3 regions of the Brucella sp. IR073 genome follow, and region 1 is predicted to be linked to each of the others. Evidence: riboswitches for the same ligand, from Rfam matches in the RefSeq annotation. Region 1 holds a riboswitch; each other region holds the start of a gene.

Region 1 (9,920 bases):
CATGTGGCGCTCGCCGATCTTCGCACGGTCTACGACCTGCTCCTTACCGATGGCCTTGCCACCGCCAATGCCGGGCTCATCACCGACATCATCGCTTGCCCCGGCCTCGATTATTGCGCGCTCGCCAATGCCCGTTCCATCCCCGTGGCGCAGCGCATTTCCGAGCGCTTCGGCGCGGCGGAGCGGCAGGCGGAAATCGGCGATCTGAAGATCAAGATTTCCGGCTGCATCAATGCCTGCGGCCATCACCATGTCGGCCATATCGGCATTCTCGGCGTCGAGAAGAAGGGCGAGGAGCTTTACCAAATCACGCTCGGCGGCTCGGCGGACGAGATCACCACAGTGGGCGAAATCACCGGGCGCGGCTTCTCCTCGGAAGAGGTGGTGGATGCCATCGAGAAGATCGTCGATACCTATCTCGCTTTGCGCCAAAGCAAGGACGAAACCTTCCTCGCCGCTTACAGGCGGGTAGGGCTGGCACCGTTCAAGGAGGCGCTCTATGGCGAAATCAGCCGTGCTGCCTGACACCGTTGAGTCCGCCGCCGACGAGGCGCGCGCGCTGGAGGCCCGTTATGGCAATCTCGACGCGCGGCTCATTATCGAGCTTGCCGTCGATCACCTGTTCAACGAGGAGATCGCGGTGGTTTCCTCCTTCGGGGCGGAATCGGCGGTGCTCCTGCATCTGATCTCCGAGGTCGATCACACAACGCCGGTTATCTTCCTCGACACAGGCAAGCATTTCCCCGCGACGCTCGCCCATCGCCGCCGTCTGGTGGAGGAATTGGGCCTCACCGATGTGCGCGACATCCTTCCTTTGCCCGAGACACTCAAGGTGGAAGACCCGTTCGGCGCGCTGTCGATGACCGACAAGGACCGCTGCTGCCATATCCGCAAGGTGGAGCCAATGGCGCGTGCCGTCGCGCCCTGGCGGGCATGGATGACGGGCCGCAAGCAGTTTCAAGCCTCGACGCGCGCCAGCCTGCCCGTGTTCGAGGCGGTGGGCCCGCGCGTCCGCATCAATCCGCTCGCTCGCTGGCAACAGGCGGATATCAAGGCCTATATGGAAGCGCACGGCCTCCCCGCCCATCCGCTGGTGGAAAAGGGCTACCCCTCCATCGGCTGCATGCCCTGCACGCGGCCCGTCGCTGATGGAGAAGACCAGCGCGCCGGACGCTGGGCCGGATCGGACAAGACCGAATGCGGCATTCACTTGACCGGTCTCACCGATACGTTGACCAACATTTCACTGACGGAATCGAATTTATGAGTGATGCAGCCGAAAAGCGCCTCTGGGCCCGTGACGGTTTTCGAGACGATCCCTATATCGAGGCCGCCAGCCTGGAGGAAGCGGGTGATGCCCCCGCCGTCATCCTGCCATTGGCCGCGTGGCTCGGGCTCGATGACGATATCAGGCGCACCAGCAACCGCCGGATCGGCGTGACGGTCGCACCGGGCGAGAGCATCGATCCGCTTATCCACAAGCTCGACACGATCCCGCTGATCGCGCTGCAATTCCCGGCTTTCAACGATGGCCGCTCCTACTCCAAGGCGCAAATCCTGAGGGAACGTCATGGCTTTCAGGGAGAGCTGCGCGCCGTGGGCGATGTGCTGATCGACCAAGTGGTGCTGATGCTCCGCGCCGGTTTCGATACGCTGCAGGTGGCGAACCCGATAGCGCTGAAACGCCTCGCCGCCCATGATTTGCGCGACACGCCGGGCTATTACCAGCCGGGCCGCGGCTCGGCAAAAACCGGAGGATATAGCTGGCGGCGGACGCCGGTGGGGTAGGGGGCTGCCATTTGATGGAATGGCCAACCTCTCAAGAAATATTCTTATGACCTATGCAGACAGGAAGCATTGATGTCCGATACGATTGAAACCGATGTTGTTATCGTTGGCGCGGGGCCGGTGGGCCTGTTTGCGGTGTTCGAGCTGGGGCTGCTCGACCTGCGTGCTCATGTCATCGACATTCTCGACCGCCCGGGCGGGCAGTGCGCCGAGCTTTATCCGGAAAAGCCGATCTATGACATTCCCGGCCTCCCGGAGGTCACCGGCCAGCAGCTGACCGACAATCTCCTGAAGCAGATCGCGCCTTTCAGTCCGCAATTCCATTTCTCCACCATGGTAACCGCTCTGACGCGCCTCGAAGATGGCCGCTTCCGCGTCGAGACCGATGCGGGCGAAGTCTTCCTCACCAAAGTGGTCGTCATCGCCGCCGGCGGCGGTTCCTTTCAGCCGAAGCGGCCGCCGGTGCCCGACATCGAGCATTATGAGGGCCGATCCGTCTTCTACGCCGTGCGCAGGATCGAAGCCTTCCGCGACCGCGATGTGGTGATCGTCGGCGGCGGCGATTCGGCGCTCGATTGGACGCTGAACCTCGAGCCGGTGGCGAAGTCCGTGACGCTCGTCCACCGCCGCCCCGAATTCCGCGCCGCGCCCGACAGCGTCAACAAGATGTGGGCGCTGGAGAAGGAAGGCCGTGTGAAGTTCCGCATGGGGCAGCTTGCCAGCCTCAACGGAGCGGATGGCGAGTTGTCGCAAGTGGTGATCAAGGGCGCGGAAGGCGGGGAAGTGCTGGAGGCCGACCGGCTGCTGCCCTTCTTCGGTCTGACGATGAAGCTCGGCCCCATAGCCGATTGGGGACTGAACCTCGACCAGAACCTGATCGCCGTCGATACGGAGAAATTCGAGACATCAGAGCCAGGCATCTTCGCCATCGGCGACATCAACACCTATCCCGGCAAGCTGAAGCTCATCCTTTCGGGCTTCCACGAGGCAGCCTTGATGGCGCAGGCGGCAAAGCGTATTGTCGCGCCCGGCGAGCGGATCGTCTTCCAGTACACGACCTCGTCCACCTCTCTGCAGAAAAAGTTGAAAGCAGCATAGTGAGTTCCGATACGCTTCTCATCCACGTCACCGACCAGAACGGCGAGCGCCACACGCTGGAGGCGCTCGAAGGCTTCCGCGTGATGGAGATCATCCGCGACTGGGGGCTCGACATCAAGGCCGAGTGCGGCGGCGCTTGCGCCTGCGGCACCTGCCATGTCTATGTGGATGAGGCGTGGGCGCACAAGCTCTATGCGCCGCTGGACGAGGAGCAGGACCAGCTCGACCAGACGTTCCATGTCGAGGACAATTCCCGTCTTTCCTGCCAGCTTATCATGACGCCGGAATTGAACGGCCTCGAAGTGACACTGGCGCCGGGTACGGAAAAGGGGCGGGAGGCGGCTTAGGGGAACAAGGAATAGGGGAGGAGGCTGCCGCTTGCTCCCCAAAACATATTCCCCTATCTCCCCTATTCCCGACTCCCCCTCGAAAGGAACTCCGTCATGATCCGGCACATCGTTTTTTTCAGCGCCAAGGAAGGGCAGGATATCCAGGAGATCCGCGCCGGGCTGGAGCGGCTGGGGACGATTCCCCATTCCGATCTGTTCGAGGTTCTGGAGAACACTAAGGTCGATCCGCTCTGTGACAAGATCGATCTCGTCGTCTATGCGGAATTCGCCGACGAAGCGGCGCTTGCAGCCTATAAGGCTCACCCCACCTACGCCGAAACCACCAGACATGTCCGCCCGATGCGCGAGCTGCGTTTTTCGGCGGATGTGGTGTCGAAGGTAAGGTAAATCACCCGCGCCGGGGCTTCACCGCCAGCGGCAGATTGCCGAAAAGATCCGGCTCGCTGCTGGTCCGCGCGCCCTCAATGGCGAGGATGCGCAGTTTCGTCTCGACCCCGCCATTGGCTGAAAACCCGCCCGTCTTGCCATTCGCGCCGAGCACGCGATGGCAGGGGACGATGATGGGATAGGGGTTCTTGCCGAGCGCCTGCCCCACCGCCTGTGACAGGCTGATATCGCCGATTTGCCTTGCAATCGCTCCATAGCTCACGGTTTCGCCGGGCAGTATGCGCAGCGCGATTTCATAGACCTGCCGGTGCAGCGGCGGCAGGTTTTCCATGTCGAGCGGCGCGTTCGACAAATCTGCTTTCTCGCCTTCGAGGAGCGCCTTGATGCGGCCGATCACGTCCAGCACCAAGGCGGGCGCTTCGCTCTCCCGCGCCGCCGGAAGCCGCTTCTGCAGCCGTGCCAGCGTTGCCGCTGCATTCGCTTCCGGCAGTTGCAGCGCGACGATTCCTCGCTCGCCCCATGCGATGCCGCAAGGGCCGATCGCGGTGTCGAAAATGGTCAGTCCCAGCGATTCCATCCGATAGATCCTATCAGAAATCCCCATTTGATGCTGTTGGACGTGAGCGGTAATAATGTTATGCGTAAAGCAAATGCGGGCATCCGAGGAACGCAAATGGACGATTATGAAAGATACGCCACTGGGCTGCTGATTGTATTCGGCGCGCTCATCATCGGCGGTTTAATGGCGGTCAACATTACCGTTGGGGACAAGCCCGGCTTCCTCTTCGCCTTGGGCGCAGCCATCGTTGCGTGGGGCTCGGCTTTCGCGGTGCTGTTCGACCGCCCGCGCATCTACGGCCTGATGATCGCCGCTGCGGTCGCGCTCGTCGCCGCTTCCATCGCCGCCTATGTCATGTAAGAAATCGTCTTATAACCCCTCCGCGTGTTGACACGGGACCATCAGGCGGTCCTTATGAATCATCGAGGTCCTTTGAGTCGGGTAAAATCCGCTTGAGGGCTAAGAGGGAAGCCGGTGCGTATTCCCCAAGAATACAAGGCCGGCGCTGCCCCCGCAACTGTATGCGGCGAGCTGCTGTCATTGAATGCCACTGGTCTTGAGACCGGGAAGGCCGACAGTCGCAATGACCCGCGAGCCAGGAGACCTGCCTCGATGCGAGGGATGTGAGAGCATCCCGTGAATAGGTCAACGGGCGGGGTGTCCCGGTGCATCGCTTGGCAATGGATGGCGCAAGGCCACCTGTTTCCGTTCGTGCGCGCTCGAATATCCCCGTCACCATCACCGGGGATTTTGATGCCGATTGCCGAACCTGCCGCCGAGACCATCGCCAGACGCCGCGCCGCCTCGCAATGCTCGCCTGAGGAAATCTTTATCGCCTGGCTTTTGTGGTTGCCCAAGGAAGCCGACATGGCTGCCGCCGCCGCCGAGGAAATCCGCAGGCTTGATCGCTATCAAGGCCCGTTGACCGGCCCGCTTCGCTTGCGTGAGATGTTCGTCACGCTGGTCGCCTCGCTGGAAGGTGCACTTCATTGACATAAACATATCTTTATGTCATTAAATCTGCTCGCCCATCCCCTTTGGCTGGCAGAGCAGGTATTTGTTTCATGAGTTCCATTGACGATCTCTTCGGGGCAGAAGCCCCGAGGCGGGACGGTTCCGAGGTTCTGGCTGCGCTCACCAGGGCCGCGCGGGAACGGATTCTAATCCTCGATGGCGCGATGGGAACGCAGATCCAGGGGCTAGGCTTCCACGAGGAGCATTTTCGCGGCGAGCGCTTTGCCGCCTGCGATTGCCAGCTTCAGGGCAACAACGATCTTTTAACGCTCACCCAACCCAAGGCGATTGAGGAAATCCATTACGCCTATGCCATGGCGGGCGCGGATATCATCGAAACCAACACCTTTTCCTCCACCTCCATCGCGCAGGCCGATTACGGCATGGAGGCCATGGTCTATGAATTGAACCGGGATGGCGCGCGGCTTGCCCGCCGTGCGGCGCTGCGCGCCGAGAAGACGGATGGACGCCGCCGCTTCGTCGCCGGGGCGCTGGGGCCGACCAACCGCACCGCTTCCATCTCGCCCGATGTCAACAATCCGGGCTATCGCGCCGTCACATTCGATGACCTCAAGATCGCCTATGCCGAGCAAATCCGAGGTCTCATCGACGGCGGGGCCGATATCATCCTGATCGAGACGATCTTCGACACGCTCAACGCCAAGGCGGCGGTTTTCGCGACGGAAGAAGTCTTTGCTGAAAAGAGCGTCCGCCTGCCGGTCATGATCTCGGGTACGATCACCGATCTCTCCGGCCGCACGCTTTCCGGCCAGACGCCAACGGCCTTCTGGTATTCGCTGCGCCATGCCCGGCCTTTCACCATCGGGCTCAATTGCGCGCTGGGGGCCAATGCCATGCGCGCCCATCTGGCGGAGATATCCGGCGTCGCCGATACCTTTGTCTGTGCTTATCCGAATGCCGGCCTCCCCAATGAATTCGGCCAGTATGACGAAAGTCCGGAGGCGATGGCGGCGCAGATCGAGACCTTCGCCCGCGAGGGGCTGGTCAATGTCGTGGGTGGCTGCTGCGGCTCGACGCCGGACCATATCCGCGCCATCGCCGAAGCCGTCTCCCGTCATAGGCCACGGGAAATTCCGGAAGCCGAGCCTCTGATGCGGCTTTCCGGGCTGGAGCCTTTCACGCTCACCAAGGACATCCCCTTCGTCAATGTCGGCGAGCGTACCAATGTCACCGGTTCGGCGAAGTTCCGCAAACTGATCACGGCGGGCGATTATGCCAGCGCCCTCGATGTCGCCCGCGACCAGGTGGAGAACGGCGCGCAGATCATCGACGTCAATATGGATGAGGGGCTGATCGATTCGCAAAAGGCGATGACCGAGTTCCTCAATCTCATCGCTGCCGAGCCGGACATCGCCCGCGTGCCCGTCATGATCGATTCCTCCAAATGGGAGGTGATCGAGGCAGGGCTGAAATGCGTACAGGGCAAGCCGGTGGTCAATTCCATCTCGATGAAGGAGGGCGAGGAAGCCTTCCTGCATCATGCGAAGCTCTGCCGGGCCTATGGCGCCGCCGTCGTCATCATGGCCTTCGATGAGCAGGGGCAGGCGGATACGGAAGCGCGCAAGGTGGAAATCTGCACCCGCGCCTATAAGTTGCTGACGGAAAAGGTGGGCTTCCCGTCCGAGGATATCATCTTCGACCCGAACATCTTTGCCGTCGCCACCGGCATCGAGGAGCACAACAATTACGGCGTCGATTTCATCGAAGCCACGCGGGAAATCATCCGCACCTTGCCGCACGTCCATGTCTCGGGCGGCGTGTCGAACCTCTCCTTCTCCTTCCGCGGCAATGAGCCGGTGCGCGAGGCGATGCATGCCGTGTTTCTCTACCACGCCATTCAGGCGGGGATGGATATGGGCATCGTCAATGCCGGTCAGCTGGCGGTCTACGAATCGATCGAGCCGGAATTGCGCGAGGCCTGCGAGGACGTGGTGCTCAACCGCCGTCCCGACGCGACCGAGCGCCTGCTGGAGCTTGCCGAGCGCTTTAAGGGGGCGGCGGGCAAGGAGGCGAAGGAGCGCGATCTTTCCTGGCGCGAATGGCCGGTCGAGAAGCGGTTGGAGCATGCGCTCGTCAACGGCATCACCGAATATATCGAGGCGGATACCGAGGAGGCACGGCTTGCCGCCGAGCGGCCGCTGCATGTCATCGAAGGTCCTTTGATGGCGGGGATGAATGTGGTGGGCGATCTCTTCGGCTCCGGCAAAATGTTCCTACCGCAGGTGGTCAAATCCGCCCGCGTGATGAAGCAGGCGGTGGCGGTGCTCTTGCCTTACATGGAAGAGGAAAAGCGCCTCAATGGCGGCAGCGGCGAGCGCCAGAGCGCCGGCAAGGTGCTGATGGCGACCGTCAAGGGCGATGTGCACGATATCGGCAAGAACATTGTCGGCGTCGTGCTCGCCTGCAACAATTATGAGATCATCGATCTCGGCGTCATGGTCCCGGCGCAGAAGATTCTGGAAACGGCGCGCGCGGAGAAGGTCGATATCATCGGTCTCTCCGGCCTCATTACACCGTCGCTCGACGAGATGGCCCATGTCGCCTCCGAGATGGAGCGCGAAGGCTTCGACATTCCCCTCTTGATCGGCGGCGCCACCACCAGCCGGGTGCATACCGCGGTGAAAATCCACCCGCGCTACGAACGCGGCCAGGCGGTCTATGTGGTCGATGCGAGCCGCGCCGTCGGCGTCGTCTCAAGTCTCCTGTCGAAGGGAAGACAAGCCTATATCGAGGGCGTGCGCGCCGAATATGCCAAGGTCGCCGCTGCTCATGCCCGCAACGAGGCGGAGAAGCAGCGCCTGCCGCTCGCCCGCGCCCGCGCCAATGCGTTGCTGATCGACTGGGATGTCTATACACCACCCAAACCAAGCTTCCTCGGCACCCGCACATTCGAAGACTGGGATCTGGAGGAACTCTCCCGCTATATCGACTGGACGCCCTTCTTCCAGACATGGGAACTGAAGGGCCGCTTCCCCGCCATTCTCGAAGACGAAAAACAGGGCGAAGCCGCGCGCCAGCTTTATGCCGATGCGCAGGCAATGCTGAAGAAGATCATCGAGGAGAAGTGGTTCCGGCCGCGCGCCGTCATCGGCTTCTGGCCGGCCAACAGCGTCGGCGACGATGTCAGGCTTTTCACCGGCGAGGACCGTGAAAAAGAACTCGCCACCTTCTTCACGCTTCGCCAGCAACTCTCGCGACGTGGCGACAAGCCGAACATCGCGCTCTCTGATTTCGTTGCGCCGCTCGGGAGCAAGCCGGACTATCTCGGCGGCTTCGTGGTGACGGCGGGCATCGAGGAAGTGGCCATTGCCGAGCGCTTCGAGCGCGCCAATGACGATTATTCCTCGATCCTCGTCAAGGCGCTGGCCGACCGCTTCGCCGAAGCCTTTGCCGAACGCATGCACGAGCGCGTGCGCAAAGAATTCTGGGGCTATGCGCCGGATGAAAACCTGACGGGTGACGAACTGATTGCGGAAGGTTACCAGGGCATCCGCCCCGCGCCGGGCTATCCCGCGCAGCCCGACCATACCGAGAAGGCGACGCTCTTCCGCCTGCTCGATGCGGAAAAAGCGGCGGGAGTCGAGCTTACCGAGGGATATTCCATGTGGCCCGGCTCATCCGTCTCGGGCCTCTATTTCTCCCACCCCGAAAGCTATTATTTTGGCGTCGCCAAAGTCGAGCGCGACCAGGTGGAGGACTATGCCGCCCGCAAAGGCATGAGCGTGGAGGAGGTCGAGCGCTGGCTGGGACCGATCCTCAACTATATGCCCGGCGAGGCTAACTCTTCTGCCGAGGCGGCGGAGTGAAGCTCACGCTTTCGTGAGGCTGACATTACCGCGATTTAATCCGGCCATTCATGTTCCATTCACGGGTGAGGAACGATGGTGGTTGCGTGAGTTTCACATGCCCAACCAACAAGGAATCAAGATGAAAAATCTTGTCATCGCCGTCACCGCGCTTTCGCTTCTCGCTCCCTCGGCGGCATTCGCCCAGTACCGTCAGCCGGGCTATGGGCATCCGCCTCGGGTCGAGAAATCGTGGAACAAGCGCCATGATGATCGTCGCGACTGGCGCCGTCATGACGACCGGCGCGAGCGTTGGACGCGGGGCAAGCAGCTGCCGCGCAGCTACCGCAGCCATGTCGTGCGCGACTATGGCCGCTATCGCCTCAGCAAGCCGCCGCGCGGCCATGAGTGGGTGCGGGTAAACAATGATTACCTGCTGATCAGCATCGCCAGCGGTGTCATCGCCTCGATCGTGGCGGGTCGGTAATCCTCCCCTTGCTTTGAACCAAAAAAGGCGGCTTCCAAGGCCGCCTTTTTTGCAGCGGGTTAAATCATGCAGCCTGCTGCCACTTGACGCTGAGGCGTTCCATCAGCGCCAGCGCGTCGCTGGGCGCGCGTACTTTAATGTCATTGTCGAAATAAACGTAGACATCGCGCCCCGTCCCGAGCGGTTTGGTTGGTGCCGTCACCCGCTCGGCGTCCTCAGGCTCGCGCCCCTGCGCCCAGGCGCGTATCCGCGCCGCCCAGCGGTCGAGCGATTTGTCGTCATAGCCGCTGACATAGAGTTCCTCCGAGCCATGCAGCCGACAATAAACGAAGTCGGTGGTGAGATCCATCAAGAGCGGCCATTCCACCGTATCGGCGACGACGAGCCCCACTTTATGACGGCGCAGAAGCGCGATGAATTCGGGCGAACGG
Region 2 (9,920 bases), on a different contig from region 1:
CGGGCTGGCCCTTTTCGATCATGGAGGTAATGGTCGGCACCGTGTCGCCGACGACCAGCTCGGCGGAGCAGCCATAGCCTTCGGTCAGGATGATCTTGTCGAGATTGGCCAGCACTTCGGCGGACTGCCAGTTCATGTTGGCGATGGTGACATTGCCGCATTCGGCGGCGGAGGCGGCGCTTGTGAAAGCACCGGGCAGGCCCACGATACCGGCAGCCAGAATCGTGGAAGCAAGCAGCTTCTTCATCAGGTAGTCTCCCATTTGCGACAGCATGAAAATTTATTACGTCCGCTGGCGTGCTGTGCGGCCAACGGACAATTTTTTCCCAAGGTCATGCAAACTCCTCGCTTGGCGAATTAGCGTCTTGATAACGACGGATAGTAGTCCGATCGCGACGCGCTCCAGTCGAGCACGAATAAATGCCGTCACAAGCGCCCCGCTCAACGGCATCTGCCCCAAGCATTGGCCATCGAAACCGGAAACTCAAGGCCGGTTCTCCCAATTTTTGTGCTGCGAGGGTGGCTGAGACGTTTTTGGGCAGCCCATCCGAAGGGCTGTCTCGGGTCGCATGAAATTGTGTCGGGCTAGCCTATTTGCGACAAGCTGCGGCGACTTTGCAGCAGCCGCGGCGCGAAATTTGGCGCATTGCAGCAGCGACCGATGAAATCGCCCCGGAGTGCGGCAATGCTTTACGTTTTCAACCGGAACGGCCGCGTTCACATCGCCTGGAATTCAACCGAGCGGAGCAAGACTCGCGCCGACGATAACCGTTCGCGGTCGCTGCTTTCACGGGTGTCCGTGGTCTGGCGCGGTTCGGCTGGCTGACGCGCGACATCGCGCCAAATCGCCGCACCGGGATATTCCTGTGATAATTCCGCTTGCGAAAGCGGAATCCGCCGATTTTCGCCATCCATTTTTTCGCCGCGCTGTGAGATGCGATTCGCTTGGGCTAGACTCGTTCATGTTTTGATGGAAACACTGGATACCCTTTGGCACCGTTGCTGTAACGGAGCTGTTGAGGCATGGATTCCTGTGACAAGCACAGGAATGACGGGTGGAGATTTTTTCCGCGTCACCAAAAACCATTCTTGCCAAGCGGGAGGTTGGAAACTGGGCGCCAACAGCAAAGCAGCCCGTCATTCCTGTGCTTGTCACAGGAATCCATGCCTCAACAGCTATGCTGCCGCAACGAGGAAGAATACGCAATCGTTTCCATCAAAAAGTGAAATGCTCTGAAGGGCGGCGTTTAGAAAAAAATCACCGTGAAACGGCAAAAGCCGTGCATCCCAGAGGAGAGCACGGCCTTGCCAAATTACGCATGGCGCTGTCGCGGAAACGCTGCGGCAGCGAGAGATTCAGCTCCGGTACGCAGTACCTGATCCGGAGCGGAGACGGCGTTGCTTCCGTCTTGAGTTCCTTTCTAGCGCCACATCGTTACCGTCAGGTTAGCAAGAGCTTAAGCAAATCTGAATCGGCGGATTTTTTGGTAAATTTCACGGTTGCCGCGGCGGCGGGCAGCGATTAGTCAAAGAAGCATGACACGCGCCATCATGCTCCAGGGAACGGGTTCGGATGTCGGCAAGACGGTGCTGGTTGCCGGGCTGTGCCGGTGGGCGGCGTGCCGGGGGCTGAAAGTGCGCCCGTTCAAGCCGCAGAACATGTCGAACAACGCCGCCGTCAGCGACGATGGCGGCGAGATCGGGCGGGCGCAATGGCTGCAGGCGCTGGCATGCGGCGTGCCGTCGTCGGTGCATATGAACCCGGTGCTGCTGAAGCCGCAATCGGAAACGGGGAGCCAGATCGTTCTGCAGGGCAAGGTGGCAGGGCAGGCGAAGGGGCGCGAATACCAGCTTTTGAAGCCGCGATTGATGGATGCGGTGATGCAGTCTTGGGACGAGGTGCGCACCGGGGCTGACCTCGTGATCGTCGAAGGGGCGGGCTCGCCGGCAGAGATAAATCTTCGTGCCGGGGATATCGCCAATATGGGATTTGCGACACGGGCGGGGGTGCCGGTTGTTCTCGTGGGCGATATCGACCGGGGCGGTGTTATTGCCTCCATCGTCGGCACCCATGCGATCCTGCCCGAAGAAGACCGGCGGATGATTGCAGGGTTTCTCATCAACAAGTTCCGCGGCGACGTCTCGCTGTTCGATGACGGCCTGGCCGCGATCACGCGCTTCACCGGCTGGCGCTCCTTCGGTGTGGTGCCGTGGCTGAAAGCCGCCGCGCGCCTGCCGGCGGAGGATTCGGTGGTGCTGGAGCGGCTGGCGAAGGGGGAGGGCAGGGCGCTGAAGGTGGCCGTGCCTGTTCTCGACCGCATCGCCAATTTCGACGATCTCGACCCGCTCAAGGCAGAGCCGCAGGTGGAGGTGGTGATGGTGCGCAGCGGCGAGCGGCTTCCTGCCGATGCCGGACTGGTGGTCATCCCCGGCTCGAAATCCACTATCGGCGATCTCAAGCGCTTCCGCGAGAATGGCTGGGACCGCGATCTGCGGATGCATGTGAGACGCGGCGGCCATGTCGTCGGCCTTTGCGGCGGCTACCAGATGCTGGGCCGCTCGGTGCGCGATCCAGACGGGATCGAAGGCGATATCCGCGAAATCGAGGGGCTGGGCCTGCTCGATATCGAGACTATCATGGAGCCGGAAAAGACGGTGCGCAATTCGACCGCGCATTCGGTGATGTTCGATGTGCCGCTCGAGGGGTATGAGATCCATCTCGGCCGGACCAGCGGACCCGACTGCGCGCGGCCTGCCATTATCGTGAACAATGTTCCTGACGGAGCGGTATCGCCGGATGGGCGCGTTTTCGGCACCTATCTGCACGGGCTGTTCAGCTCCGATGCGTTCCGGGCGGCGTTTTTGCGGTCGCTCGGCGTAACCGGCGGTACGGTGTCCTACCGCGCACAGGTGGAGCAGGCGCTGGACGAGGTGGCGGAGGAACTGGCGGGGTGTCTGGACGTGGAGGGGTTGCTGAGGCTGCGGTGGAGGTAGTGCCAGACGCCCTCGTGGTTCGACGGAGGCGCCAAGAACACCCCCCTCTGCCCTGCCGGGCATCTCCCCCTCAAGGGGGGAGATCGGCCTTCATCGATGACGGCCCTTTATTCTCCAACGTCGGCGATTGGCGAAAGCAGACCTCACAGCCAATCTCCCCCCTTGAGGGGGAGATGCCCGCCAGGGCAGAGGGGGGTATCACCGCGCCAACGTTTCCATATTAAAATCCTTACGCCGGCAGCACCACCGTAACCACCGCCCCGCCATGCTCTCCATTCTCCAGCCGGAGCGATCCACCATGCGCTGTGGCGATGGCGCGGACGACGGAGAGGCCGAGGCCGGTGCCGCCGGTGGCGCGGGAGCGGGAGGGGTCGCCGCGCCAGAACGGGTCGGCGGCGGCGAGGTCCATATCCGCGGGAAAGCCGGGGCCGTGGTCGGTGAGGCGGATGATAATGTGGCCGTCTGGAAGCGCGCCGGTCTCGACGCGCAGGCGCTTGCCTTTGGCGGCGTAGCGGCAGGCGTTTTGCACAAGCGCGAGGACCGCCTGGCGGATGCGCTCGGCATCGACCGGAGCAGGCGCGGGAGCGAGGCGGGTTTCGACGGCAAGGCCGCTTGCATCGAGCATGGATCTGGCCGAGTCGAGGACGATTTCAACCTCCTTGGCGATATCGCGCGATTGCCGGTCGATCACCAGCTTCTGCCCGATGGCCAGCGACAGGGTGCGCAGGTCTTCAATGAGCCGGGAGAGGCTTTCGACCTGGGTGAGCAGGCTTGACAGGGTTTTGGGTTCGGTCGGGAACACGCCGTCGAGCATTCCCTGTATTGAGCCGCGCAGGATCGTCACGGGCGTGCGCAATTCATGCGCCACCGCCATATTATTGAAGCGAAGGCGCTCTTCCATCGTTTCAAGGCTGACCGCCAGCGCATTGAAGCTTTCGACCAAGCTCGCTACCTCGCGCGTGTTGGCGTGCGATACGCCGACGCGGGCGGAAAAATCGCCGGATTTCAGGCTTTCCGCCGCATCGGCTAATTTCTGGAGCGGGTGGGCGATTCGCCGGGCAAGCCAGACGCCGATCAGGCTGCACAGGGTGGCCGACAGAAGGCTGCACACCAGCACCGACATCTGGAGCTCAAAATCGGTGGGCTTGTCGAAATCGACGGCTCCATCGACGGATGAGAGATAGCGGAGCAATTCCTGGAGCGCCGCGGCATCGGGTACCTCGCCATTGTTTACAGCGCGGTAGGTCTCCGCCATTTGCGGCGGCGGCAGGCTGTCGACGATCGCATCTTCCAGATGGTTGGCGTACCAGTTCACGCCCAGATAGGTGAGGCTGACGCTCAAGAGCAGCATGGCCGCGATGACGAGGGCCGTGGTTTTCGCCAGGGGCAGAGCGCGCGTTTTCATTTGGGCTCCGAGAAGCGGTAGCCGATGCCGCGCACGGCAGGGAACAGCCCCTTCTGCCCCAGCTCTTCCAGCTTGCGGCGCAGGTTGGAGATGTGGGTATCGACCGTGCGGGCCAGCGCGTCGCTCTCCGGCAGGCAGGCGTCGAGAATGTCGGCCCGGTCGAAGGCGTGGGTGGGGCGGCGGATCATATAGGCGAGAATGCGGAATTCACTCAGCGTCAGCGGGATGGACCGGCGCGTGTCGCCCTGCCGGACGAACGCCGCGTGAGCGTGAAAATCCACCTCGATATCGCCGAAGCGGCGAACGCTCTCCTCAGCGCCACCCCGGGCGCGGCGCAGCACGGCCTTGACCCGCGCGACGACCTCCTGCGGGTTGAAGGGCTTCACCACATAATCATCCGCGCCCAGCCTAAGGCCGCTTAGGCGATCGATGTCTTCGGCCAGCGCCGTCACCATGATGACAGGCGTGTTGCCGGTCTGGCGCAACCTGGCGAGCACCCCGAAGCCATCGAGCCTGGGGATGCGGACATCGAGCAGCACCAGATCGGGCGCGAGCAGCGCATGGTGCTGCAACGCCGTTTCGCCATCGGCGGCCCGCACTGTGCGATAGCCCTCCCGCACCAGATATGCGTCCAATATCCGGGCGATCTCCGGCTCATCCTCGACGATCAGAACGAGACTGTTGTCCACGCGATGTAGCTCCGTTCGCTGCGTCCCGTTTGATAGCGCTTATCGTGAGTGGTGAATAGTGAATGGAACCAATCGCCGACCCTTCACCGTTCCCCATTGACGATCTACCGACCAGCCCTTGGCCGTTTCTTGACAAAACGAGCCCAGACCGCAGCCGAGCCAATCTTTTGAGGTGTTCGATATGCGGGAAACGACGTTCAGACTATATGACAGGCAGCATTGGAATGAGACCGCGCCCGCCACGGCATGGCTGGGGTTGACCATTCTTGTCGTCAGCTTCGTGTTCATTCTCTTTCCCGGCCTCGATCTGGCGGCTACGCGCCTCATCGCGGATGGCGCGCTGTTTCCGCTGGCCGATAGTCCGCTTTTGCAGGCTTTGCGGGATTTCAACCGCGCGGTGATCTGGTGGCTGCTGCCGCTGATGAGCTTGGCTGTCCTGGCCTATGCGCTCTTGCCGCGCCGGGTGGCGTTTCTCGCCCCGCACAAGGCGCTCTTTGTCATCTCCAGTTTCGCGGTGGGGCCGGGATTGCTGGTGCAGGCGGCGAAGAGTTTGATCGGGCGGCCCCGGCCCACTGGCATCGTCGAATTCGGGGGCACGGCCGCGTTTTCCCCGGTTTGGCAATTTGCCGGCTTCTGCAGCCGCAATTGCTCGTTTCCATCGGGCGAGGCGGCGCTGGCGGCGGCGGCTTTGTCGGTGCTGGTGTTCGTGCCCGTCGCTCTGCGCCGCAGCGTTGGGATAGCGTTCACACCCTTTTTACTTGTTGTTGCGCTCAACCGGGTGTTGTTCGGAGCCCATTTCCTGTCGGACGTGCTGATTGCATGGTTCGGCACGCTTTGGGCGATGGCCTGGCTGTGGAGCCGCATCGCAGCTGGCGCCGGCAGGATCGATGGCGTTATCCGCCGGGCCGGGCTCCCGATTCGCCGCGCAATATTCGGCCTATGGGCCGACTGAGAGGCGCTCCAATTTTCCTTTCTGAATGGTGACACATGTCGATGCATAGGCAAGGGCGCGCCGGCCATTGGCAGCATGCGCCGCTCATCAATCCGATCCTGCGTCAGGCGGCGGGCCTCGGCCTGCGGCTGCGGGTGAGAAAAGCAGCGGCCTTCTGGCTGCGTTCGTTGATCTCTCCCGCGCTGACGCTGCGCTGGTTCCGGTTTCTCGCTGTTTTCACCGAACACAAGACGCGGATGCCGCCGCATGACGATATCCTGCGCAAATCGCTCTCGACCTTTCTGGTCTATCGGATGCCGCGGCGCGAAAAGCTCGACCTGCTGATGCAGCATTTCGAAATCGCCGGCGAAATCCTGCGGCCGAAAGTGTTGAAAACGCTTTGGCAGGGCGGCACCGTCCATGCGGGAAACGTGGCCGGGCGCGACCATACCTACCGGCTGGAGCTTTCACTCGCCGAGAATTGCGGCTGCCGTCATGAAGGCGCATTCTCGCTCTGCCTGAAGCGGTCCGATGACATGGCGCTCTGCATGGCCAGCTTCATCTTCACCCCGGCAGGCGGCGGCTCCTACAGCATCGTCATTGGCGGCATGCAGGGCCCTCGCGGTGAGGAGGCGAAGCGGGCGGTGATCTCGGCCACGCGCGATCTGGGCGGCCTCCGGCCCAAGGATGCAGTACTGCTCGGGCTCAGAGGCATGATGACGCGCAGCGCCGTTTCCTATCTCATGGCGGTATCCAATGCCCGCCACGCCATCAACCAGCGCGCGGAGAAGCGGCGCTGCCGAATGCGCACCGATCTCGACGGCTATTGGCTTGAGCGCGGCGGGGTGCATTTTCAGCCCTTCGGCTTTCGCATTCCATTCGAGCGCGCTGCGGAAGGGGGCACGGAAAGCCGGCGCGATGCCAGCAAAGCGGCCTGCATAAAGGCGGGCGCAAGCGTGCTGCGTCATTGACGGCACCAGCCATAAAACATAGTGTGCAGCCATTGCGTTCGGTTCCTGAGGGCGGAAGCCCTAGGGATCAAAAGGGAATGCGACGGACGGACCCATGCCGGGCGTCCATATCGCAGCCGACCCCGCGACTGTAGAGCGGATAGGATCGATGCCACGCGCCGGGATAGCCCCGGCGAGCCACTGGGAAACCGGGAAGGCGGCGCCGATCTTCTGACCCGCGAGCCAGGAGACCTGCCGGGCGCATGAGGGCAATAGTGCCCGCTACCTCAGGGGAGTTTTCCCCCGCTGCCTGCACGGAGGTTGTCATGGCTGCACGTACTGAAGTTTCCCAATCGCTTTCCCTGCCGCTGGCGACGCGGCTCGCGACCGCTGGGGTCTCGCTCTTTCTCGGCGCTTTCCTGATCTATGGCGTCGGGCTCGCCCAGTCCGACACGCTGCACGATTCGGCGCATGACACGCGCCATTCGTATGGGTTTCCTTGCCATTGACGTAAGAATTTGAACAGGAACGGACACGCCGGTTCCGAACACCCCCCTCTGTCCTGCCGGACATCTCCCCCTCAAGGGGGGAGATTACGCCTTCATCGACGTTTACGCCAATCGCAAACGTTCATAATCAGAGGCCGAGGGGCATGCCAGCCAATCTCCCCCCTTGAGGGGGAGATGCCCGGCAGGGCAGAGGGGGGTGTCTCCAACCGCATCGCGATGCAAGGTTCCGCTCCGTTCACAGGGGGAGACAGACCAAATGTACATCCGTTATCTCTTAGCCACGCTCATCGCCGGCCTTTTTGCCGGGCTTCTCGTCACGCCTGCGATGTATCTGCGCACCGTTCCGCTTATCCTGCAGGCGGAAACCTATGAAGACGCCGCTGGCGGGCACAGCCACGAACCGGAGGCGGCGCCGCACACCCATGCTGCCGGCGAAGCGCATGAGCATGAGGAGGCTGGCGCTGAACTACCGTTCGGCCGTCTCGGCAATACCATTCTCGCCAATCTCGTGGCAGGCGCGGGTTTCGCGCTGGCGCTCGGCGGCGTGGCCCTGCTGCTGGGACGGCGGATCACGGCGAAGAACGGCATCTATTGGGGCCTTGCGGGCTTCTTCGTCTTCGCCTTAGCGCCGTCGCTCGGCCTCGCGCCGGAACTGCCGGCCATGCCCGCCGCCGATCTGAGTGAGCGGCAGCTCTGGTGGGGGGGCACCGTGCTGTTCTCCGCCATCGGCCTCGCTCTCGTCGCGCTGATGCACGAAGCCTGGGCGAAGGTGACCGGCCTCGCGCTGATCGCTTTGCCGCATCTCTATGGTCCGCCACGGCCCGATGATATCTCCTCGCCGGTTCCCGCCGTGCTCGCCTCGGAATATGCAGTGGCATCGCTTGCGACCAATCTGTTCATGTGGGCGGTGCTGGGACTGGCGCTCGGCTGGCTGCTGCAGCGCTATGCCGGTGGGGAGCTGGAGGGGTAGGATTTGATGGAGGCGTCGTTCACCCCCCTCTGTCCTGCCGGACATCTCCCCCTCAAGGGGGGAGATCGGCTGACGCGACGCTCCGCCACCTTTCTGCAACGTTGGCGATTGGTGCCGAACGTCGATGAAGGCGTAATCTCCCCCCTTGAGGGGGAGATGCCCGGCAGGGCAGAGGGGGGTGTCTTGGAGCCGCCGATTCCCGCCGAAAGTGAAGGGCTTTAATCAATGCCCGGAACCACCATTCTCATCCTCGGCGGCGCGCGCTCAGGCAAATCCGCATTTGCCGAGCGGCTTGTTGAAGCATCCGGCCTCGACGCGGTCTATATCGCGACGGGGCAGGCCTATGATGACGAGATGCGAGAGCGGATCGCGGCGCATAGAGAGCGTCGCGGCTCTATTTGGACTACGGCGGAAGAGCCGCTTGACCTCATTGGCGCGCTTCAAGCCCATGCGGGCAAGGGGCGGGTGGTGCTGGTGGATTGCCTGACGCTGTGGCTCACCAATCTCATGATGGCCGAACGGGACATTGCGGCGGAAACCGCGCGGCTCGCGGCGGCTATGACCGAACTCAAGGGTACGGTGCTGTTCGTTTCCAACGAGGTGGGGCTTGGCATCGTGCCTGATAACGCAATGGCGCGGGCGTTTCGCGACCATGCCGGGCGGCTCAATCAAGCCGTCGCTGCTCAAGCGGACGAAGTTTATTTCATAGCGGCGGGATTGCCGCTCAAGATGAAGGGATGATCCCATGCAGGGACAAAAGATACCGGCTACCGTCATCACCGGCTTTCTCGGCTCGGGCAAGACGACGATGATCCGCAATCTGCTCGAGAATGCCAATGGCAAGCGCATCGCGCTTATCATCAATGAATTCGGCGATCTCGGCGTCGATGGCGGCATTCTCAAAGGCTGCGGCATCGAGACATGCCGCGAGGAGGATGTGATCGAGCTCAACAATGGCTGCATCTGCTGCACCGTGGCGGATGATTTCATTCCGACCATGACCAAGCTCCTCGACCGGGCGGACCGGCCCGATCACATCGTCATCGAGACCTCCGGCCTCGCCCTGCCGCAGCCGCTCGTCGCCGCCTTCAACTGGCCGGAGATCAAGACGCAGGTGACGGTCGACGGCGTCATCACCGTCATCGACGCCGCCGCCGTCTCGGAGGGCCGTTTCGCCGATGACCATGACAAAGTGGACGCGCAGCGCGCCGAGGACGACGCGCTCGATCATGAAAGCCCGCTGGAAGAGCTTTACGAAGACCAGATCCGCGCCGCCGATCTGATCGTGCTCAACAAGGCCGATCTCATCGATCTGGTGGAACTGGAAAAAGTGCGCGAGGACGTCGCCGCCCGCGCCGCCCGGGTGCCGAACATGGTGCCCGCGAGCTTCGGCAAGCTTGGCGCGGATGTGCTTTTGGGCCTCGGCGTCGGCACGGAAGCCGATATCGCTAACCGCAAGTCCCATCACGAGT
Region 3 (9,920 bases), on a different contig from region 1:
TACATTCGTAAGTATTATCGACTAGATTTCGCTGCGTTAGGTCTTTTCAGTAGGGGGAAACTGAGGGCTTAGTTCTGTGATGTGTATCTTGTGTAACTCTAGGAGACAGAGTCATGATGAAGTCCTTCAAGAATCTCTTTGCTGTTGCCGCTCTGGCAAGTGCTTCGATGGTAGCCATCACGGTTGCCGCGGAAGCGCAGGAAGCAAGGAGAAATATCCCCACGACCAAGGTCGAGACGACCTATCGTGAGGGGAATGTCAAGCGCCAGGTGCGCAATGTCACACGCTATCGTGATGTTGAGCGTCCTCGCGTCGTGACGCATACCAAGCGCATTGTGAACGTGACGCGCGTGCAGCCCGTCACGCGGGTCAATACGGTGACGCGCGTTCATAACAAGACCGCGGTCATCCGTGAGAACCGTTATGGCAGCCGGACAGAGGTTCTGCCGACCCGCCATATCCGCACCTCGAAGACGATCGTGAACCGCGCCCATGTGGCTCCGACGTCCGAGACGGTCTATCGTTACAAGACCGTCCGCAACGTCAAGAACATGACCCGCTATCGCGACGTCAACAACACGCGCTATGTGCGTCACGTCAACCGGATCGTCCGGGTTGACCGCGTGCAGCCGGTTGTTCGCGAGAACGTCGTGACGCGCATTCATGAGCGTCCGCGGGTCGTGACCCGCAACCAGTACGTCCATCGCACAGAGGTACTGCCGGAGCGCCGCATCCACACTTCCAAGACGGTCCGTCTCAATGGCGGCACCGAATATCGCGGTGCCAAGCGCCTCTACAACGACACGGACTACGAGACCGACTACTAAGAGCCGCGCTTACCGGCGCTCTTACAAGACGGCGGGCTGCCATCGGGGCCCGCCGTTTTGTATGCGCATATCGGCCGCCGGATCGGATCGATATCCTGCGGTTCGCGCCCTGAAAGTTTTTCTGTCTGTCGAAGGGAAGGGAAGGGAAGAGGCCCGACCTGGATGATGGTTGCGGGTGGGGGTCGGGCCTCAGCGCCGATGGAACATCCGGCGTGCAATTTGTGCGATAAAAACAGGGTAAGTCGCAACCCTAATAAATGGGGAGGAATTTATGCTAATTAAGCTAAAATTGATGATATCGGTTAAGTCTTTCATTTTTAACGGAAAATCGAAGAATTTCTTCGCAAGAAGTTGTGGCGGACGAGAGCCTATTGGGAGAAATTTGGTGTTCGGATATTGGTGGGTATCGGTGGTCCCAGAGAATCTCGGCGAATCTCGGATTGATTCGGCGTCGGAACTGGAACTTTCGTGCTGCTCAGGAAGGGCAGCTCGTGGTTTGATGGAGCTGCGGGCCACCATTCGGCACCGTTGTTATAGCGGAAATGTCGAGGCATGGATTCCTGTGACAAGCACAGGAATGACGGGTGGAGATTTACTCGATTGATTAATACCGTTTGAGCCAAACGGAGCGATTGGGAGATTAGCGGCCAACTGCAAAGCAATCGTCATTCCTGTGCTTGTCACAGGAATCCATGCCTCTCCGGTGACGTTGCCGCAACGATGCAGATCACGGACCGGGCTGCACATATGAAATGCCAATTGATATCCCCCGCCTTGCTGGTGGGGAATTGCGCTCGCCTCGCCTCGCCTCAACTTCTTACGAGATATCGAGGCGGCCATGGAAGGCTGTCCTATGCAGGCAGCCATCCATTATATAGCGACAGGAAACCTTCTTTCCTGCTCCACCCGATTGCTCTCGCTATCGGCTGCGGCGAAAGCGAGGGCTTCTACGTCCCGATAGCCGAGATTGAACAGCCGCATGACCTCGCGGGCCAACCGGTCGGCCTTCCAGCTGTCGTCGGGGCCGTGATCCAGGATTGCGGCGGCCCTATGGTAGGCTGTCTGCATGATGCGCCAGTCTTCGCCGCTATATGCGGACCCAGGACCTGGATATTCACCCCTAATAGGCATGTGATTCTCCGTTTAGCTTTACCAGGCTACGAAATAAGCCCAAATGACGGGAGTGCCTAGGGCGGGAAGTGTGGGCTGGTCGGGTAACGGAGTCAAACCCTTTAAAATATCGTAAATAATTCAGTGTGTTAGAATTGTCATATGATTTCAATCGCTTGCGTCAGCGCTAATGTGCGAAGCGCTGGGCAGGCGGCGCCGGGTGATCTGTCACCCGGCTGCGCAAGCGAATTTTGTGCGACAAATCAGCGCTTGGCCGTTTCGAGCTCAGCTGAATCGCGCCGCAGATATTCCTGCGTGATGCCATCGGTATGATCGGCGAGCCATTCGGCCATGGCCTCTTCCTCACGGCAGATTTCTTCGCAGACCCGTGCGGTGGTCATGTCGCCCGCAGCTTTGGCCGCAGCAACCAGAATGCGATAGGAGGCGATTTCCATGTGCTCGAACGTATAGCTCGCCAGCGTGCCCTTTACGACTTCATCGCCGGCCACGACGCCACCCAGGCCCTGCATCATTGCCGTCAGCTTGCCGGCGGCGTCCTTGATGGTGGAGGTGGAGGAGCCGCGCTGCTCGATGCAGCGGGCGATCCGGTCGCGCTGGGATTTCGTCTCGGCCAGATGCTGCTCGATGCGAGCGCGCAACTGCGGGTAATTCTCCAAGCGGCTCGCCTGTGCGCTCAGCATCTGCTCCGCCTGTTCTTCCATGGCGTGCGCGTCACGCAGCCATTGGTTTACCCATTCGTCCATGTTCGACATGTCTCAAATCTCCTTTCCAATACACCCACCCGGTTAACCGCCGAGGGCGCGTATTGTTCCGGAGGATTATTGAGGGAAAGCGAGGCTGCGAAATGGCGGATTCTCCGCCTGAGATATAGACCAAAGTATAATTGGGTTTTAGGTTCGGCGGGCTGTGATTTTCCCCAGCGTGTCTGCTATCAAGAAAGCTTCTCTATTTATGCTTCGCTTCGCTTTGAGCGTTTCTCTATTGCAGAAAATTTAAACGAGCACGCCACGCAGTTCGTTCACAACGAGACAGATCACGACGAACAGGAAGGCGTAGCTCAGCCAGAGCAAAACATCCTTCAAGCCGCGATCGTTTGCGTTGTTCATGGGGTCCCCCTAAAAGTTGCGAGAGATAAATAGTACTATAGTTAAGGAGTCAATAGGTTTTCCGCTATCCAGCGTTGAGCGGCGATATTTGCAGTGGATACAGTGTCCAAATCTCATCGCCAAGCTTATTCCAGTTCTTTTGCATATCAGTGTAGGGCGCGATTGAGTCAAGGCAAGATATTTCGTCTTAAGTCTCTGTTTTATCCGCATGATCTTGTGTCAAAGCTTTTGCAACTTGCGGCATGGTGAGCCCGGTGCCGCGGCATTTTAGCGCTTGACGTTTGTAACGTTATTACATTACGAAAAGCCCGTTCGGCTTCGCTCGTCTTGACGAGGGCCTCACGGCCCCTTTAAGAATCGCGGGTGACGGTTCCCCGAAGGATGACTCTCAGGGGATTAATAGGGAACACGGTGCGGACGACCCAATCGGGACCAAGACCGTGGCTGCCCCCGCAACTGTAGGCGGATTGCCGAACGTCCTTGTGGCGTCTCCTCTAGGAGGCGCCATGCCACTGCCGGTCCGGTGACGGATGGCGGGAAGGCAGATGTGAGGCAGATATCCGCGAGCCAGGAGACCTGCCGTCAAATCAAATGTCCATTTTCGCGGGCGGGGTTGCCCGGAGAGGAAAACAATCATGCCAGACATCACTCACCGGTGCGTCCGGGGAGGGGCCTTCGTCATAACAGCCGCCCTTTGGCTGATGGCCGACGCCTCATCCGGCCTTGCCGCCGGGCGGACGAAATACCCGCTGACCCTGCAGAATTGCGGCGTCAGCATCACCTTCGGCAAGGCGCCGCAGCGGGCGGTCACCATCGGCCAGAACTCGACGGAGATCCTGCTTTCGCTCGGGCTTGCCGACAGAATCGCGGGCACATCCTGGTGGTTCGGTCCGGTTCTCAAGCAGTTCGAAAGCGAGAATGCGAAGATCAAGCGGCTTGCCGATGGCAGCCCCAGCTTCGAGACGGTCGTGGCCCAGGAGCCGGATCTCGTCGCGGTCCAGTTCGAATCCGATATCGCGCCGCAATCCGATGCCGGAGCGCGCGGGCAATACGCAGACCTTGGCATCCCCACCTACATCTCGCCCGCCGATTGCGTGAAGGACTATTCAGTCAGCAATAGCGGCGATGGGGTCCGCAAGGCGCCGTTCACGATGGAACTGGTCTATCAGGAGATTCAGGAACTTGCCGAGATATTCGACGTGCAGGAGCGCGGCGAGAGGCTCGTCGGCGAATTGAAAAAGCGCGAGGCGGGTGCGCTGGCTTCGGTTGCGGCGAGCAAAGTCGAGGGACTGCCGGTCGTATTCTGGTATTCCAGCAAGCAATTGAAGGACGATGCTTTCGTGGCGGGCAGAATGGGCGCGCCCGCCTATATATTGCGAGCATTTGGTGCGCGGAATGTAATCGACAGCGACGAAGACTGGCCGCTCGTCGGTTGGGAGACGATCGCCGGCAAGAACCCCGCCGTGATTGTGGTCGCAGAAATGGGGCGCCGCCGCCGCGCCGCCGATGATCCGGCGGAGAAGATCAAATTTCTGAAAACCGATCCCGTCACCAGCCAGCTGGAAGCGGTCAAGGCCCGGCGCTTCGTCGTGATGAACGCACAGTCGATGGACACCACGATCCGCACGATTGACGGAATTGAGGCGCTGGCGGACGGGCTCCGGCAATTCGGGCTGACAAACTGAGCGTCTGCTTCATCAAGATTTCATTTCAGGAAAACCATGCGAAACCTTATTTCCAATCAAGCCGCTTTTGCCGTTACGGCTATATTCGGCATCGTTGCGGGCCTTTGCACAGCGGAAGCCGCCGGGCAGACGCAATACCCGCTGACGCTGCAGAATTGCGGTACTTCGGTCACTTTCGACAAGCCGCCGCAGCGGGCGGTGGCCATCGGGCAGAACTCGACGGAAATCCTGCTTTCGCTCGGGCTGGCCGACAAGATCGTCGGCACAGCGGTCTGGGTCGGGCCGGTGCTGAAGCCTTTTGAAGCCGAGAACGCCAAGATCAAGCGGCTGGCCGACAACAGCCCGAGCTTCGAATCCGTCGTGGCGCAGGAGCCGGACCTTGTCGCCGCGCAGTTCGAGTGGGATGTCGGCCCGCAGGGAGCGGTCGGCACGCGCCGGCAATTCGCGGACCTCGGCATTCCCACCTATATCTCGCCCGCCGATTGCGTGGCCAAGGACAATTCCGGCGGCGGGGACGGGGTGCGCAAGCAGCCGTTCACGATGGACCTCGTCTATCAGGAGATCAGGGAATTAGCGGAAATCTTCGATGTGCAGGAGCGTGGCGAGACCTTGGTGGCGGAACTGAAGAAGCGCGAGGCGGATGCCATTGCCTCGGTCGCGGGCGAGAAGGCAGTGGGCGTGCCCGTCGTCTTCTGGTTCTCCAGCAAGGATGTGAAGGGCGATGCTTTTGTGGCGGGCAAGAACGGTGCGCCCGCCTATATGCTGCGGGCGCTTGGCGCGACAAACATCATCGACACCGATGAGGAATGGCCGCTGGTGAGCTGGGAGACCATCGCCGCGAAGAACCCGGCGGTGATCGTTATCGGCGAAATGACCCGCCGCCGCTATGCGGCTGATGACCCCAAGGTGAAGGTCGATTTCCTTGAAACCGATCCGGTCGTGAGCCAGCTCGAGGCGGTTAAAAGCAAGCATTTCGTGATGATGGATGCGCAGGCGATGAACCCGACCATCCGCACCATAGATGGCATCGAGGCGCTGGCAGCGGGGATCAAGACGTTCGGGTTGGTGAAGTGATACATTTTAAATGGAAACGGCAGCGGGACAGTACCCCCCTCTGTCCTGCCGGACATCTCCCCCTCATGGGGGGAGATTGGCTGACACGACGCTCCGCCCCCATTTTGCAGCGGCTGCGATTGGCACCGCGTATCCATGAAGGCGTAATCTCCCCCCTTGAGGGGGAGATGCCCGTCAGGGTAGAGGGGGGTGTGCCTCGCGCTTCTCTTAAAACCGAAACCACCCTCATTCTCTTCGCCCTCGTCTCCATTCTGGCACTGCTCCTCTCCATCGCCATGGCTGTCTCCGTCGGCGAAATGGCGATCCCGCTCACGACCACCTTCAAGGCCGTCGCCAACCGGCTCATCGGGGCGGATTTCGCGGTGAGCGGTATTCAGGCGGGTATCATCTGGGATTATCGGATGAGCCGGGCGCTGGTGGCGGCTTCGTGCGGGGCGGCGCTGGCGCTTTCGGGCGTCATCCTGCAGGCGCTGCTGCGCAATCCGCTGGCGGAGCCTTATGTGCTCGGCATTTCGGCGGGCGCATCGACAGGAGCGGTGGCGGTGATGATCCTGGGGCTCGGTTACGGGGTGCTGACGCTTTCGAGCGGGGCGTTCATCGGGGCGATCATTGCCTTTCTGCTGGTTTCGGTTCTGGCGGCAGGCTCCGGCGGGAGCCGTGAGCGGATCATCCTCGCCGGGGTGGCGGGGTCGCAGCTCTTCAATGCGCTGACCTCCTATATCGTCACCACGTCAGCCAATGCGGAGCAGGCGCGGGGCGTGATGTTCTGGCTGCTCGGCAGCCTTGGCGGCGTCCGCTGGCCGGATGTGTATCTCGCTGCGCCGGTGGCGCTTGGCGGCTTTGCCGTCTGCCTCTTTTATGCCCGCGCGCTCGACGCCTTCACGTTCGGCACCGATGCGGCGTCGACGCTGGGCGTGCCGGTTGCGCGGGTGCGGGTCGTGCTCATCGGTCTCACTTCGCTGATGACGGCGGCGATGGTCAGCATTGTCGGCTCCATCGGCTTTGTCGGGCTGGTCATTCCCCATGCCGCGCGGTTCATCGTCGGACCGGGGCATTTGCGGCTCATTCCGGCCTCGGCCATGGCGGGGGCGATCTTCATGGTGCTGGCGGATATCGTTTCGCGGATCATCATTCCGCAGCAGGTCCTGCCCATCGGCGTGGTGACAGCGCTGTTCGGCGCGCCGGCATTTGCATTCATTCTTTATCGGGCGAGGAGGGCGGTATGAGCATATCCGTCAAGGCCGCATGCTGGGCGGCGTCGGGCAAGACCATCGTTGACGATGTCACGCTTCATATCGAGCCGGGACAGATGCTGGGCCTGCTCGGGCCGAACGGCTCGGGCAAATCGAGCCTGTTGCGGCTGATCTGCGGCCTCAGGCGCGTGGACAGCGGCGTGATCACGCTGGGCGGGGACGGGGTGGGCGACCTGTCCCGCGCGGCGCTTTCGCGCCGGATCGCGCTGGTGGAGCAGCAGGCGGCGACGGATGCGCCTGTCAGTGTCGAGGATGTGGTGCGGCTTGGGCGCACGCCGCATCGCGGGCCGCTCACGCCATGGACGGCCCGGGATGAGGAAGCGGTCACGCATGCGCTCGCCAGCGTCGGCATGGCACACAAGCGCGCGCAATCCTGGCACACGCTCTCGGGCGGCGAGCGCCAGCGCGTCCATATTGCGAGGGCGCTGGCGCAGACGCCGACGGAACTCATTCTCGACGAGCCGACGAATCATCTGGACATCCAGCACCAATTGGAGATCCTGTCGCTGGTCTCAAAACTGCCGGTGACGAGCGTGGTGGCGCTGCACGATTTGAACCTCGCCGCCATGTTCTGCGACCGGATCGCCGTTCTCCAGCATGGCCGGGTCGTGGCGGCTGGCGCGCCGGAGGCGGTGCTGACGCAGGACCTTGTCGCGGAGGTTTTCGGCGTGAAAGCCTTCATCGATCGCTCGCCGCATCATGGACGGCTGCATATTCATTATCTCGGGGCGCATGGAGCGTAATATGGACGTGATAATCTACCACAATCCCGCCTGCGGCACGTCGCGCAACGTGCTTGCCATGATCCGCAATGCCGGGATCGAGCCTGATGTGATCGAATATCTGAAGACGCCGCCCAGCCGGGAGGAACTCAAGGCTATGATCGCCAGGGCCGGCCTGAGCGTGCACGAGGCGATCCGGCAGAAGGGCACGCCCTATGCCGAGCTCGGGCTGGACGATCCCGCCCTTGATGATGAGCAATTGCTCGACGCGATGCTGGAGCATCCGATCCTGATCAACCGCCCGTTTGTGGTTACCCCGCTTGGTGTCCAGCTGTGCAGGCCGTCGGAGTTGGTGCTCGACATTCTGCCGCTTCCGCAGCAGGGGGCGTTTACGAAGGAGGATGGGGAGAGGGTGGTGGATGAGAAGGGGAAGAGAGTCGGTTAAACTCCCGCCTTCCGCGACGGCGGCGCCACATCTCCCGGCCCGAGCGCGCGCTGCGCTAGCACCGTGTCGAGCCAACGGCCATGCTTCCAGCCGACCGATTTCAGCGTGCCGATGATCTCAAAGCCCAAGCTTTCGTGCAGGCGAATGGAGGCGGTGTTGGCGGAATCGCCGATGACGGCGACCATCTGGCGGAAACCGCGCTCTTCCGCCTGTTCGATCACCTCGATCATCAGCGCCTTGCCGATGCCGCGGCCATAAAAATCCTCGTGCACATAGACCGAGTTCTCCACCGTGTCGTCATAGGCCGGACGCGCCCGGTGTGGTCCCGCATAGGCATAGCCCGCGATTTTGCCGCCGATAATCGCGACGACGTATGGAAAGCCGCCTGCGACGAGCGTTTCGCGGCGTCTCGCCATCTCCGCTTCGGATGGCGGCTCAAGCTCGAAACTTGCCGTGCCAGTGCGCACCGCATGGGCATAGATGGCTGTGATTTCGGGAATATCGGCTGTCTGACAGTCGCGCAGGGTCAGTTCATCGGCAATGGGGAAAGCAGGCAAGGAACGGCTCCATGGGGAATGACGCTATGATGATGCGTCTTCCGCTCAATTAAGCTCCATTCCCACCTGCGCGCAAGCAGCCATATTACGTAGAGAGAATGCGTCCCTTCCGGTTCCACAGCCGCACGGCGCTGAGCTTGTCGGAGAAGAAGGCGCCGGTATCGACATTTATGCGGCGTCCCACCGGCCCCGCCGCTTCCACCGGCGTATGGCCGTGGACGACCCAGCGGTCGAGGAGGTGGGCATTGGCGAAGAAATCCTCGCGGATGGTGACGAGATCCTCCTCCGTCTGCTCTCCCGGCGGAGTGCCTGGGCGGATGCCGGCATGGGCGAAGACGAAGAAGCCGGAATCAATCATGATCGGCAGGGAGCGCAGGAACTCCACATGGCTTTCCGGTATGGCGGACTGGATGGCCTCGTTCAGCTTCTTCGCCGTGCGATGGGTCTTCTTCAACTGGTCGACGTCGATGCCATAGGAGAAAAGCGTGGCGGCCGCGCCGAGCTTCAGCCAGTCCTTCAGCGGCAATTGCCCGTCGAGATAATCCAGCATCGCCATCTCATGATTGCCCATGAGGCAGATGCGGTAAAAGCCATCCGGCGGCGGGCCGATCAGATGCTCGATCACTTCCGCTGGGGCAGGGCCGCGATCGATGTAATCGCCGAGCATGATAATGAGCTTCGGATCGGGCAGGCGGCTCGCATCGGCCGCGATGATGCGCTCCAGCGCCAGGAGCTGGTCATAGCAGCCATGCACATCGCCGATGGCGTAAACGGCGATGTTCGAAATATCCAGCGTCAGCCTCTGCCGGGCCGGCCTCTGCGGGGCCTTGGCCAGCCCCAACGACCGAAAAATATTCATCAGCAACCTTCCCCGCTCGCCTAAGTCATTTGAAGTTTAAGCGAGTATAATGCCGGTGGAAAGAGGAATATTTTGCGTTTTACTATGCTGCCTGCTTAATACTCTCTCCAAGCATCGAAACCATCATGTCGATCTCATCGCGCTCGACAATCAAGGGCGGTGAGAGGGCAATGATGTCGCCGGTAACGCGAATGAGCAAGCCTTTATTAAAGCAATCGGTGAAAACGTCATAGGCGCGGCTACCCGGTGCGCCGTCGCGGG

The links. Region 1 has a riboswitch for cobalamin ahead of ACOWVG_RS04035 (hypothetical protein). Riboswitches for the same ligand answer to the same signal wherever they lie in the genome.
Positions count from the first base shown of each region.
Region 2: linked by a shared signal. The riboswitch ahead of ACOWVG_RS13940 (CbtB domain-containing protein) and the one ahead of ACOWVG_RS04035 (hypothetical protein) in region 1 are both predicted to bind cobalamin.
Region 3: linked by a shared signal. The riboswitch ahead of ACOWVG_RS12255 (ABC transporter substrate-binding protein) and the one ahead of ACOWVG_RS04035 (hypothetical protein) in region 1 are both predicted to bind cobalamin.

Region 1 is NZ_JBAKHD010000002.1:44,633-54,552, reverse strand. It holds gene ACOWVG_RS04075 (nitrite/sulfite reductase) at 1-525, shown strand, start outside; gene ACOWVG_RS04070 (phosphoadenylyl-sulfate reductase) at 500-1,267, shown strand; gene ACOWVG_RS04065 (DUF934 domain-containing protein) at 1,264-1,788, shown strand; gene ACOWVG_RS04060 (NAD(P)/FAD-dependent oxidoreductase) at 1,861-2,886, shown strand; gene ACOWVG_RS04055 (2Fe-2S iron-sulfur cluster-binding protein) at 2,886-3,233, shown strand; gene ACOWVG_RS04050 (Dabb family protein) at 3,330-3,623, shown strand; gene ACOWVG_RS04045 (methylated-DNA--[protein]-cysteine S-methyltransferase) at 3,625-4,200, opposite strand; gene ACOWVG_RS04040 (hypothetical protein) at 4,297-4,542, shown strand; cobalamin riboswitch at 4,591-4,809, shown strand; gene ACOWVG_RS04035 (hypothetical protein) at 4,936-5,175, shown strand; gene metH (methionine synthase) at 5,247-9,023, shown strand; gene ACOWVG_RS04025 (RcnB family protein) at 9,145-9,489, shown strand; gene ACOWVG_RS04020 (DUF72 domain-containing protein) at 9,554-9,920, opposite strand, start outside.
Region 2 is NZ_JBAKHD010000005.1:412,625-422,544, forward strand. It holds gene ACOWVG_RS13905 (ABC transporter substrate-binding protein) at 1-247, opposite strand, end outside; gene ACOWVG_RS13910 (hypothetical protein) at 1,056-1,526, shown strand; gene ACOWVG_RS13915 (cobyric acid synthase) at 1,537-2,994, shown strand; gene ACOWVG_RS13920 (ATP-binding protein) at 3,224-4,399, opposite strand; gene ACOWVG_RS13925 (response regulator) at 4,396-5,088, opposite strand; gene ACOWVG_RS13930 (phosphatase PAP2 family protein) at 5,270-6,040, shown strand; gene ACOWVG_RS13935 (DUF535 family protein) at 6,076-6,990, shown strand; cobalamin riboswitch at 7,013-7,244, shown strand; gene ACOWVG_RS13940 (CbtB domain-containing protein) at 7,296-7,478, shown strand; gene ACOWVG_RS13945 (CbtA family protein) at 7,735-8,448, shown strand; gene cobU (bifunctional adenosylcobinamide kinase/adenosylcobinamide-phosphate guanylyltransferase) at 8,674-9,189, shown strand; gene cobW (cobalamin biosynthesis protein CobW) at 9,194-9,920, shown strand, end outside.
Region 3 is NZ_JBAKHD010000005.1:68,892-78,811, forward strand. It holds gene ACOWVG_RS12240 (hypothetical protein) at 114-827, shown strand; gene ACOWVG_RS12245 (hypothetical protein) at 1,698-1,895, opposite strand; gene ACOWVG_RS12250 (ferritin-like domain-containing protein) at 2,201-2,710, opposite strand; cobalamin riboswitch at 3,415-3,663, shown strand; gene ACOWVG_RS12255 (ABC transporter substrate-binding protein) at 3,700-4,749, shown strand; gene ACOWVG_RS12260 (ABC transporter substrate-binding protein) at 4,786-5,823, shown strand; gene ACOWVG_RS12265 (FecCD family ABC transporter permease) at 5,991-7,049, shown strand; gene ACOWVG_RS12270 (ABC transporter ATP-binding protein) at 7,046-7,819, shown strand; gene arsC (arsenate reductase (glutaredoxin)) at 7,821-8,243, shown strand; gene ACOWVG_RS12280 (GNAT family N-acetyltransferase) at 8,240-8,800, opposite strand; gene ACOWVG_RS12285 (metallophosphoesterase) at 8,886-9,659, opposite strand; gene ACOWVG_RS12290 (aspartate aminotransferase family protein) at 9,742-9,920, opposite strand, start outside.